DNA from 2 places in the Actimicrobium sp. CCI2.3 genome. Region 1 is predicted to be linked to the other one. Evidence: predicted binding sites of a transcription regulator. Region 1 holds the regulator's gene; the other holds the start of a gene.
The links. The regulator LexA, encoded in region 1, represses DNA repair genes until DNA is damaged. The targets are predictions, from matches to a motif close to ACTGTATNNNNATACAGT.
Positions count from the first base shown of each region.

Region 2: a site for LexA is predicted at 2,526-2,543, ahead of QN370_RS00645 (translesion error-prone DNA polymerase V autoproteolytic subunit). Genes of this name have one in related genera too.

Region 1 covers NZ_JASJWR010000003.1:163,394-168,440, reverse strand. Annotated here, with positions in the region: gene rplI (50S ribosomal protein L9) at 1-448, opposite strand, end outside; gene rpsR (30S ribosomal protein S18) at 486-776, opposite strand; gene priB (primosomal replication protein N) at 763-1,083, opposite strand; gene rpsF (30S ribosomal protein S6) at 1,099-1,467, opposite strand; gene lexA (transcriptional repressor LexA) at 1,688-2,350, shown strand; gene QN370_RS03130 (glycosyltransferase family 39 protein) at 2,481-3,995, opposite strand; gene QN370_RS03125 (Tim44 domain-containing protein) at 4,573-5,047, shown strand, end outside.
Region 2 covers NZ_JASJWR010000001.1:150,342-155,388, reverse strand. Annotated here, with positions in the region: gene QN370_RS00655 (DUF885 domain-containing protein) at 1-554, opposite strand, end outside; gene QN370_RS00650 (Y-family DNA polymerase) at 723-2,030, opposite strand; gene QN370_RS00645 (translesion error-prone DNA polymerase V autoproteolytic subunit) at 2,033-2,506, opposite strand; gene QN370_RS00640 (response regulator transcription factor) at 2,888-3,586, opposite strand; gene QN370_RS00635 (ATP-binding protein) at 3,593-5,047, opposite strand, start outside.

The sequences.
Region 1 (5,047 bases):
CGTGCTGACCCAGTACGGAAACAATTACTTCAACCAGCACATCGGTGTGCAAGGCGACCAGGATCGGATGATCACCAGTTGTCTTCAATGGGCCTGTTGACAGGCGCACTTGCGATTTCTCGACAGCGAAACCTTGCTTGGTCAGTGCATCGGCGATGTCTGCATTGGTTACCGAACCAAACAGACGACCATCGACACCCGACTTTTGCGAGATCTGAACGGTCATGCCGGCCAGTTTCTCACCATGGGCTTGGGCTTCGACCAATTTCTCGGCAGCGATTTTTTCCAGTTCTGCACGCTTGACTTCAAATTCAGCGACAGCGCTGGTGGTCGCACGACGCGCCATGCGTTGCGGGATCAGGAAGTTACGGGCATAACCATCCTTGACCTTGACGACTTCGCCAAGATTGCCAAGGTTGACGACTTTTTCTAACAAAATGATTTGCATATTTTTCTCCGAATTGGGTAATTGACGTTTGCGTCAGTTACGCGTGATGCAGGTCGGTGTACGGCAACAGCGCGAGGAAACGTGCGCGCTTGATTGCGGTATCGACTTGACGTTGATAGTGAGCGCGGGTACCGGTCAGGCGTGCTGGCATGATCTTGCCGTTTTCCTGAACGAAATCCTTGAGCGTATCGACGTCTTTGTAGTCGACCTGTTCCACGTGTGCAGCGGTGAAGCGGCAGAATTTCTTACGCTTGAACAATGGGTTCTGTTGTTTGCGTTTTTCTTTAAGCTTGAGCTTGTTCTTGTCGAATTTTTTACCGAATGCCATTTGAGGCTCCTGTATCTGAGGTTGGTTCGAAATCAATGATGTGAAACACGAGACTTTTACTGTTGCGGTTCTTGCGCGCCAGGAAACCGGTGAAGTGGAACAACGCACCCAATGGGGCTTGATCAAACCGGCCTGAAATTTCGCCTGCTGCAATGGCGGAAATCTCGAACTCGACTTGTCGTTCTACCCTGGCTTCGGTTTGCTTCGAGGCGTGCTGCAATTTCGCGGACACGATCGGGATGCCTGCCGGTGTGTAGCGCATCAATTCACGCTCGGCGATACTGGCAACAAACTGAAGCTGATTCACTCTTCCTGGTAACAATTACGCTGCAGGTGCCTCGGAACGATGGCTTTTGGCCGCATCTTCCTTTTGTACTGCCTTCATCATTGGCGAAGGAGCGGTTTCGGCTTTCTTCAGCTTGACGGTCAGGTGACGCAGGACTGCATCATTGAATTTGAAACCGGTTTCGATTTCGACCAGGGTCTCGTTGTCGCATTCGATGTTCATGCAAACATAGTGTGCTTTGGCGAGCTTCTGGATCAGGTAAGCCATCTGACGACGACCCCAATCTTCAACGCGGTGAACAACGCCACTGTGGGCTGCAACGACAGCCTTGTAGCGCTCGATCATGGCGGGCACTTGCTCGCTCTGATCCGGATGGACGATAAATACTATTTCATAATGACGCATGCAATCTCCTGTTGGACGGATTGAAAATAACGCCCACCCCGGCGTCAAGACGAGTGTGGGAAGAGGAAAGTCGGCAAGGATACCCGCAAAGCTGACAAAACTCAATGATTACGCCCGTTTGCCCGGAAATGGTTGATGCCAACCCTGTAATGACTTGCATTTGACCGCTCACTGTATAAAACTACAGCCTGTTTATCCACACAGCGACGCTGTCATCATCATGATCAAACTTACCGCGCGGCAGGAACAGATCCTGAACCTGATCCGTGACGCCATCACCAATACCGGATTTCCTCCGACACGCGCAGAAATCGCCAGGGAACTTGGCTTTCGCTCGGTCAATGCTGCCGAAGAACATTTGCAAGCACTGGCACGAAAAGGCGCGATTGAAATTTCACCGGGCACATCGCGTGGCATCAGGCTGATCAAGTCAGCCGTCGAACTGGCCACCGAGCGACATAACCATCAACTTGTGCTGCCGCACCCTGCGTTGATGCAACTGAGTTTGCCGTTAGTCGGACGGGTTGCGGCAGGGTCACCTATCCTGGCGCTGGAACATGTCGAAGCAACCTATCAGGTCGACCCCTCCCTGTTTACTGCCAAGCCTGATTACCTGCTGAAGGTCCGCGGCATGTCGATGCGCGATGCCGGCATCATCGACGGGGACCTGATTGCCGTCAAAAAATCCGACAGTGCCCGCAACGGGCAGATTGTCGTGGCACGCCTTGGCGACGATGTCACGGTCAAGCGCTATCACAAGACCGGTGAAATGATCGAACTGCTGCCGGAGAATCCCGACTTCGCAGCTATCCGCATTGACCCTGAACGGGATGATTTTTCACTGGAAGGATTGGCGGTCGGATTGCTGCGCAGCTGGAACTGAATCAGGATTGAGCACGGCTTCTTGCATTGACCGGAGCATCTGCATCGCGGGTAACGCGTCGAGATCGGCAAGCACCGCCCAGTGCAAGAAGGACTGGAGATCGCTCCCTCACAAATGCACGTTGACGCTATCAGCGCGCTTCCAATGCCAGCTTCTTGTCGAACTTGATGCTGGCGATGTCCGGCATGGGAGCGTCCACGCGGTTACGGAACAACCAGAAACGCTGCCACTCATCTCCAGGCCGTGCACCGTCCCAGACGGGCTCCCAGACAGACAAGTCAACTTCTCCGGGGCCGCTTGCGACAAAACCTTGCATCAAGAGCGCACGGCATTTAGTCGCAGGGAACAGTTCACGCCGGATCGTAATGCGATGGGCCACATAGTTCAGCATTGCACGCTCGCTTTCCCCCATGCCGATACTGGTAACGCAATCGACCGAGGACGGCCACGGAATTGCCGAGAACACGCGCTGATAGCTTTTTGCATAGTCCAGCCACGGCATCCACAGCGTTGTCAGTAAAGCCCACGTCAGCGTCATCCCTGTAAACCAAGTGGTCAGCCCATAGGCCGGATACCGTCGAAACCAACGACACGCACACCAGGCAACACAGGTTAGCGTCAGCGCCATCAAAAAAATCGGCAGATCAAACGTCGGAATGAAGTCGGACGGCAAGACGCGCAGCAGCCTCGGCCAGGCAGGGGTTGCGTCGGTTGCCATCATGATGGCCCATCCCAGCCAGATTACTGCGGCCAGCAGCCCGAATAACCATTGACTGATTTTCGTCCACGCCCAGTCTGCCAGCTGTGGAATATGCGAAACCGCTGGTGCTGCCAGTATCGCTAGCGGAACCAGTAGCGGCAAGGCGTACACGGCACGGACTGACTCGGAAAAAGACAGTACCAGCAACATCACCAGGGTGGAGATCAGTCCATATTGCATTGCCGGATGAGTCAATGCCACGAATCGCTGACGCCATAGCGCAAACAATGCCAGTGGCAATGCAGGAAACGTGAACCACGGTAACGTTTGCAGCCAGAATCCTTTCGGATGCTCCGTGCCTGAACGCACGCCCGAGAAACCAAAGTAACGGCCAAAGTTGTTTTCCCAGAACCAGACCATGAACAGGCCAGGCGAGCGGTCGTGCAGAAGAAACGGCCAAATGGACAACATGGGTAAGGCGACAAAAAAGGCAACGACGAGGCCGCGCGCATACCGCCCGTTGCGCCACTCGTTAAAACACACTGGCAACATCAGTGTAGTCATGCCGATGACTGCCGGTCCAAGTATGCCTTTGGACAAAAAAGTGACACCAACGCCTAGGCCTAGCAACACCCCTCCCGTCTTCGGCAGCGACAGAATGCGTGACAAACCCCAGGCCGACAGGGCAAAACCGGTCAGCAGTGGCACGTCCGGCATCATCATGTGCGTTTGCGTCAAAGTGCCCAGACAGCCGAGCAACAGCAGCGGCGCATAACGTCCCGCGCCTTTGCCCCACCATGCATGCGTTGCAGACCCGATAGCGAACGCACTGATCGTCATGAATAAACCAGACGCCATGCGCGCGGCATCAGGTTGATCCATCCAGCCCCCGAGCAGATAGACGCACACCGCCGCCACCCAGTAGTACAGAGGAGGTTTTTCCATGAAGGGCTCACCCGCAATAGTAGGGATCAGCCAATTACCTGTCTCCAGGATCGTGTGAATCACTCCGAAAACATAAGCCTCATCCGCTTTCCATGGGTCGTGACCGGTCAAACCCAAAAAAATGAACACCATCACGACCAATACGTAAGGCAACAAATTGTTCATCTGCAGGCTTGTCACCAATGACCGTGCACTAGACGTCGTGAACGAAGTCGGGATGAAGGCCGTCGGCACAGGTCGAAGAAATAATGAAAAGGGCATCGTAACCTTAACGGTGACGGAATTATGTTGTTACTACATGGGAAGTAGGCCGGACTCTACCAATTTTGCACCATCCCATCCACACAATTCGTTGCTGGATATCATGCCAAGCCAATTCAAAACGGCATCGAAAGGTCGCCGCTCAAAAGTCGCTTGCGCAAAGGGCATGAGACGACTGCATAAAATACGTTTATCAGAACAAGTAGTTCCCTTATCTTCCCTTTTTCAAAAACATACCGCGCACTACAATCCCCCCGGAGTTCAAACACGGCTGCTGTGACCGTACTTCACAGCACATTATTTTTCCGGAGGAATCATGAAGAAATTTTTTGTGGCCATGATGATTGTCATGACATCACTGGCCGTTACCGCGACTGAAGCCGAGGCGCAAAAACGGATGGGTGGAGGCGGATCATTTGGCAAACAGTCGCAAAACGTCAACCGCCAGGCACCATCGCAGTCGGCCGCCAACACCACGGCCCGGCCGGGCTCGCCGGCAGCCGTTCCGCCAAAACCAGCCAGTCCATGGCGCGGCATGCTAGGCGGGGCGTTGCTTGGCCTTGGGCTAGGAGCGCTGTTATCAAGCATGGGCCTGGGCGGAGCAATGGCCAGCATGATCAGCACCATGCTGATGGTGGGCTTGCTGGCGGCGGCGGGCTTCTTCATCTACCGGATGGTCAAGCGCCAATCCGGACAGGACGCGACACAGCCGGCTTATGCCGGCACAGCTAAAACCGGATTCACTCCGGAGATTGGCTCGCGTAATGCACAGGCTGAGGACAACTCTTTCG
Region 2 (5,047 bases), on a different contig from region 1:
GCCTGATCGATCCAGGCCGGCAGCGCTTTCAGGCGGCTCAGATAAGCACGGTATTGCGCGGGCGTCGTCAACGGTTGTGATCCCTGCCCGCTGGCGTAATTCGCCAGCGTCACCGGTACGCTATCCATCTGGTTGATTGGTAGCAGATGGGCAGGAAAGCGCTCGAAATTGAGTGCATCGGCCAGTTCATAGTCGAGCAGGTCGACATTGAGCCGAGCCTGCGGACTCAGTGTGGACTGCGCCATCGCGTGCAGCGTCTTCTGAAACTCATGCAGTTCGGCAAAGTGGCGCGCCCTCATGACAGGATCGATACCGATGCCCAGCTGATCGTCAAAACGGTTATCGCCGCTTCCGGTTGCGCCAAGCGGGTCGAAGCGTGCCTGCGCCAGATAGTACCGGGTGGCGAGACGATCGACCTGCAGGTCGGAGCGGGATGCCGTAGCCACCGCGCCGCTAACAGGTGCAACGGGTGCAGCCATCAGGTCTGCCTGCGTCACGGACACCAGCGCGGCGAGCACGACGACACACAGCAAGCGTCGGGAAAATAATGACATCGGGGAGGCAATTTTAGACACGGATACTTTCATCTTGGAATCAGAGTTGATGGCAAGATTACACTGCTTTCATCAACAACCTCGTCGAAAACTAGTCGGGCTTCCGAGTGATCGACAATTTGCGCTGACCGCCGCACGCTTGCCGGCCGAACCGATAACCCTGGACACCTAATTTGCCCTCGCTACCGGAATTTCGCCCCAGCATGTCGTGTAGTTCGGCGTCTTGCGCTCGCGCTTCATGGCCCAGTCGTTCCGGATACCGGACGCCGCCACCGTGACCGCGCCCTTGCCGAATCGCTGGTTCAGCCCGTCCAGCGTACGCATCATCGCTTCGGATTTCTCGCCATCGCCGAAGGTCGTAAATAGCGATTGCTGCTGCACGGACGCACTGGAAATCCCCTGCAAGATGACCCCTGCCTTCTTGTAATAGAAGCCAGGCCGATAAATCTGCTCCAGGCCAAACAGCGCCGCGCGGATCAGCAACCGGGTGTCGCACGATGCATTCGGCAGCGGCACGACGACCTCGTTGCTGTATTGCCGGTCAGATGCCTTGAAGCGATTTGTCTGCACGAAGACCTGGATCGCTTCACATACGGAACCCTGATGACGTAACTTTTCGGCGGCGCGCGTCATGTAAGTCGCGACGGACTCACCGAGTTCATCGATGGTCAGCACCGGCTGGCCGAACGAGCGCGAGGCGATGATCTGTTTTTTGGCCGGTACCACCTCTTCGAGCGCAAGGCAGGAAATCCCGTTGAGTTCATTGACAGTCCGTTCGACCACGACGCCGAAGCGCGATCGCACCCACGCCGGCGACGCGTCCCGCAACCGTGCCACCGTATCGATGCCGGCGCTCTGCAACTGCTCGGACAGACGCCTGCCGACACCCCAGACCTCGCCAACCTCGATCGTCGACAAAATCGCATCGCGGTCTTGGGGCGTCATCGAGGTCAGGTCACAGACGCTATCGAAGACCGGTCTTTTTTTGGCAATGTGGTTCGCCAGTTTCGCCAGCGTCTTGCTGTGACCGATGCCTACGCACACCGGCACCCCGACCCACTGCTTGACCCGCTGGCGTATTGATTGCCCCATGGCGGCAGGCGATTCCCACAAACCGTTCAAGCCATTGAGGCCGAGGAAGGATTCATCAATGCTGTAGACCTCAACGTCGGGACTGTAATCGCGCAGCACGGTCATGATCCGGTTGCTCATGTCGCCGTACAGTGCGTAGTTGCTACTCAGGGCAATGATGCCGTGCTGCTTCGCCAGGTCTTTCAGCTTGAACCACGGCTCGCCCATGGCAACCTTCAACGCCTTCGACTCCGCCGATCTTGCCACCACGCAGCCATCGTTATTGGACAGGATGACGACCGGCTTGCCTTCCAGCGACGGGTTGAACACCCGCTCGCAGCTGACGTAGCAGTTGTTGACATCCACCAGGGCAAAGAGCGTCGTTGTTGCGGACTTGGTCTCCATGGTCAGACATCAAACCGGCAGACCACACCGACCACCACGCCCCAGATTTCCAGTGTCTCGCCGTCGCCAAACTGGATCGGGGCGTAGCGTGGATTTTCTGCGCGCAGTTCGATGACGCCGGCGCGCTTGTGCAGTCGCTTGATCGTGTAATCTGCATTCACGACTGCGAGCACGATGTTGCGATGCTTGGGAGCGACCGACCGGTCAACCACGACCATGTCGCCATCGAAAATGCGGGCACCCGTCATGCTGTCACCTTGCACACGGAAATAGAAAGTGGCCGTCTTGTTGCGCACCAGATAGGTATTGAGGTCCAGTCCTTTCTCAAGGTACTCCTCTGCAGGAGACGGAAATCCTGCGGAAATGCGTTGTCCGTAAAACGGGCGCAGGCACACAGGTGCCAGTTCGCTGGCCGGAACGAGGCTCAACGGCAGCACCGTTGCGCGGGAAGCATCAAAGAGAGGAAGAATGGGCATCGGGTGTTTCCGTCAATATACTGTTTATGCATACAGTATAAGCGGGTGGCAAATGCGTTGTGTGTTTTGTTTCTTGGAATCAGCAGGGGACGATCAATGGTTGGCGGGTCCCAATGCGCTGTAGCACCCGACCTGATCTAGCGGATGCGTTGGCACGAGCCGTTGCTGATGCGCTTACCCTGCACACACTAAAACTTATGCCCGTAATCTGTGAACAACATTGTGCATAACCCTGTTGAACACCTCCGCAGACCAGTACTGGCATGGCATTACAGCAGTGCCTTTTATTTATGCAGCGACCGCTGCGGCGTGCGCTTCGCCGTTGATTGCCTCAACCTTGCCGATTTGGGTGACAGCTTGCCTGGAAACCATCGGGAAAATTCAGAGACCGCCACTATGCTGAAAAAAGGGGCTATCCGCACTGACCAGCCCGTACCTTAGCGCCAGCAACGCCAGTCCGACGACGTCACGTACCCCTAACCGCTCCATGATTTGCGCACGGTGTGCAGCGACGGTTTTTTCGCTCAGGTCCAGCTCGAAGGCAATTTCCTTGGTGCTCTTGCGACCGGCAATCATCGTCAGTATCTGCAATTGCCGGCCGGTCAGTGATTGCAACGGGTTCGGTGCGGCCACCGGGGCACGGATGAAGCGGTCGATCATCTTCGTCGACACTGCCGGACTGAGGTAAGTTTCATGCCGCCGGATCGCCTGCAACGCGATGTCGAGTTCGGCCGGCGCGGCCTCCTTGAGCAGATACGCCGACGCACCCAGCCTGAGCGCCTCGGTCACTAATTCTTCTGACGCATGCATGCTGAGAATGACGATGGCCACCTGCGGGTACTGCTGACGCAGCTGGCGCACCAGATCGAGTCCGTTGTGGTTGCCCATCGTGAGATCAGTGACGACAATATCAGGCTCGCGTTGCGCCACCCAGGCCAGCGCCTCGACCGGATCGGAGGCCTCGGCAATGACGATAAAGTCGTTCAGCTGATCAATCAAACTGCGGATGCCAGCTCGCACCAGCACATGATCATCGACCAGCAAAATAGTGGCCTTGTTGCTGGTACCGGGATTATTCATGGCTGCTCACTCGTGTTTGTCTAGCGCCAGCGTGGCGATGATGCGGGTACCCTGACCGGGTGCCGACTCCACCGACAGACTACCACCGAGTAGCGCGATCCTTTCCTTCATGCCCGGCAAACCGCTGCGACTGCCATCGGCCAGCACCCGGCTCGCCAGCGTCGAGCGATCGAAGCCTTTGCCGTTGTCGCGAATGATCAATTCCAGCTCGTAACCCGACTCGCCCCCATTGACTTCCACCACCACGCGACTTGCCATGGCATGCCTGAGTACATTGGTCACGCACTCCTGGACGATGCGGTAAATCGTGATCTCGACCGCAGGAGCCAACACGACAGGTAACCCTGCGTACTCGAAGATGCAGGTTGTCACGGTACTGGAAAACTGGCGTTGCAGTAATTGGCCAATGGCCGATTCAAGGCCGAGATAATCGAGCACGGGCGGGCGCAACGAGACCGAGATCACCCGGATTTGGGCAATCAGTGCATTGACGTCAGCATCGATGCTGGTCCACAAGGCACGTGGCTCCGGTGCGACCAGCAAGCGGTTGAGCTGATGCAGGTTGAGCTTGAGCAAGGCCAGCCGCTGGCCCAGTTCATCGTGCAATTCGCGCGCCAGGTTGATGCGCTCCTGCTCCTGCGCCTGAATCAGTTGAATCGACAGTTTTTCGAGCGTGGCATTGAGGTCGAGAATCTTGCGTGCAGAGCGCTGCCGTTCCGTGATGTCGAGATGCATCACGATGGCACCGACTCGATCGACTTCGCCCAGCGGCGCAACACTGAGCAGAAACCAGTTCGGTCCGGCCGGCGTATCGCAGGCATACTCGATCGAAAACGTCTGCCGGCTACCGTCGAGTATGGCGCGGATACCGTCAGCTACCTGTCGGCTTTCGACCGCTTCGGGGCCGGTAGAGGCATCGCAAATTGCCAGATAATTGCTGCCGATACCAGCATCGTGCGACGCGGCCATGCCATTGATACCGGCATGGCGACGCCAGGTTTGATTGACCGAAATCAGCACGCCCTGCATGTCGAGCAGCGCAATGTTGGCCGGTGCCGCATCGAGGATGGCGGCCTGCAGCGCCATGCTGGTAAATTTCAGCGGCGACGCGACGCTCAGTCGCAGCAGGTTGCGCACACGCAGGCACAGTTCGTCGCCATCCAGTGGCAACGCCAGCACCTCATCGGCACCGGCGGCCAGACCGGCAAGGCGTGCCTCGCGCTCGCTGGAACTTGCCAGCAGGATGACAGGAATCCCGGCGCTGCCAGGGTCGGCTTGCAGCCACGCCAGCAAGCCAAGACCATCCTGTTCGGCTCCGGCGAGGTCAATCACAACCAGACCGGGCAGCTGCTGGCGCATCGCGTCCAGTGCAGCAGCACAATGGTCGGCCGACTGCAACCGATAGCCATGCGGCGCGAGCACGCCAACGAGCAAGGCACGGTGACGGGTGTCGGCACCAAC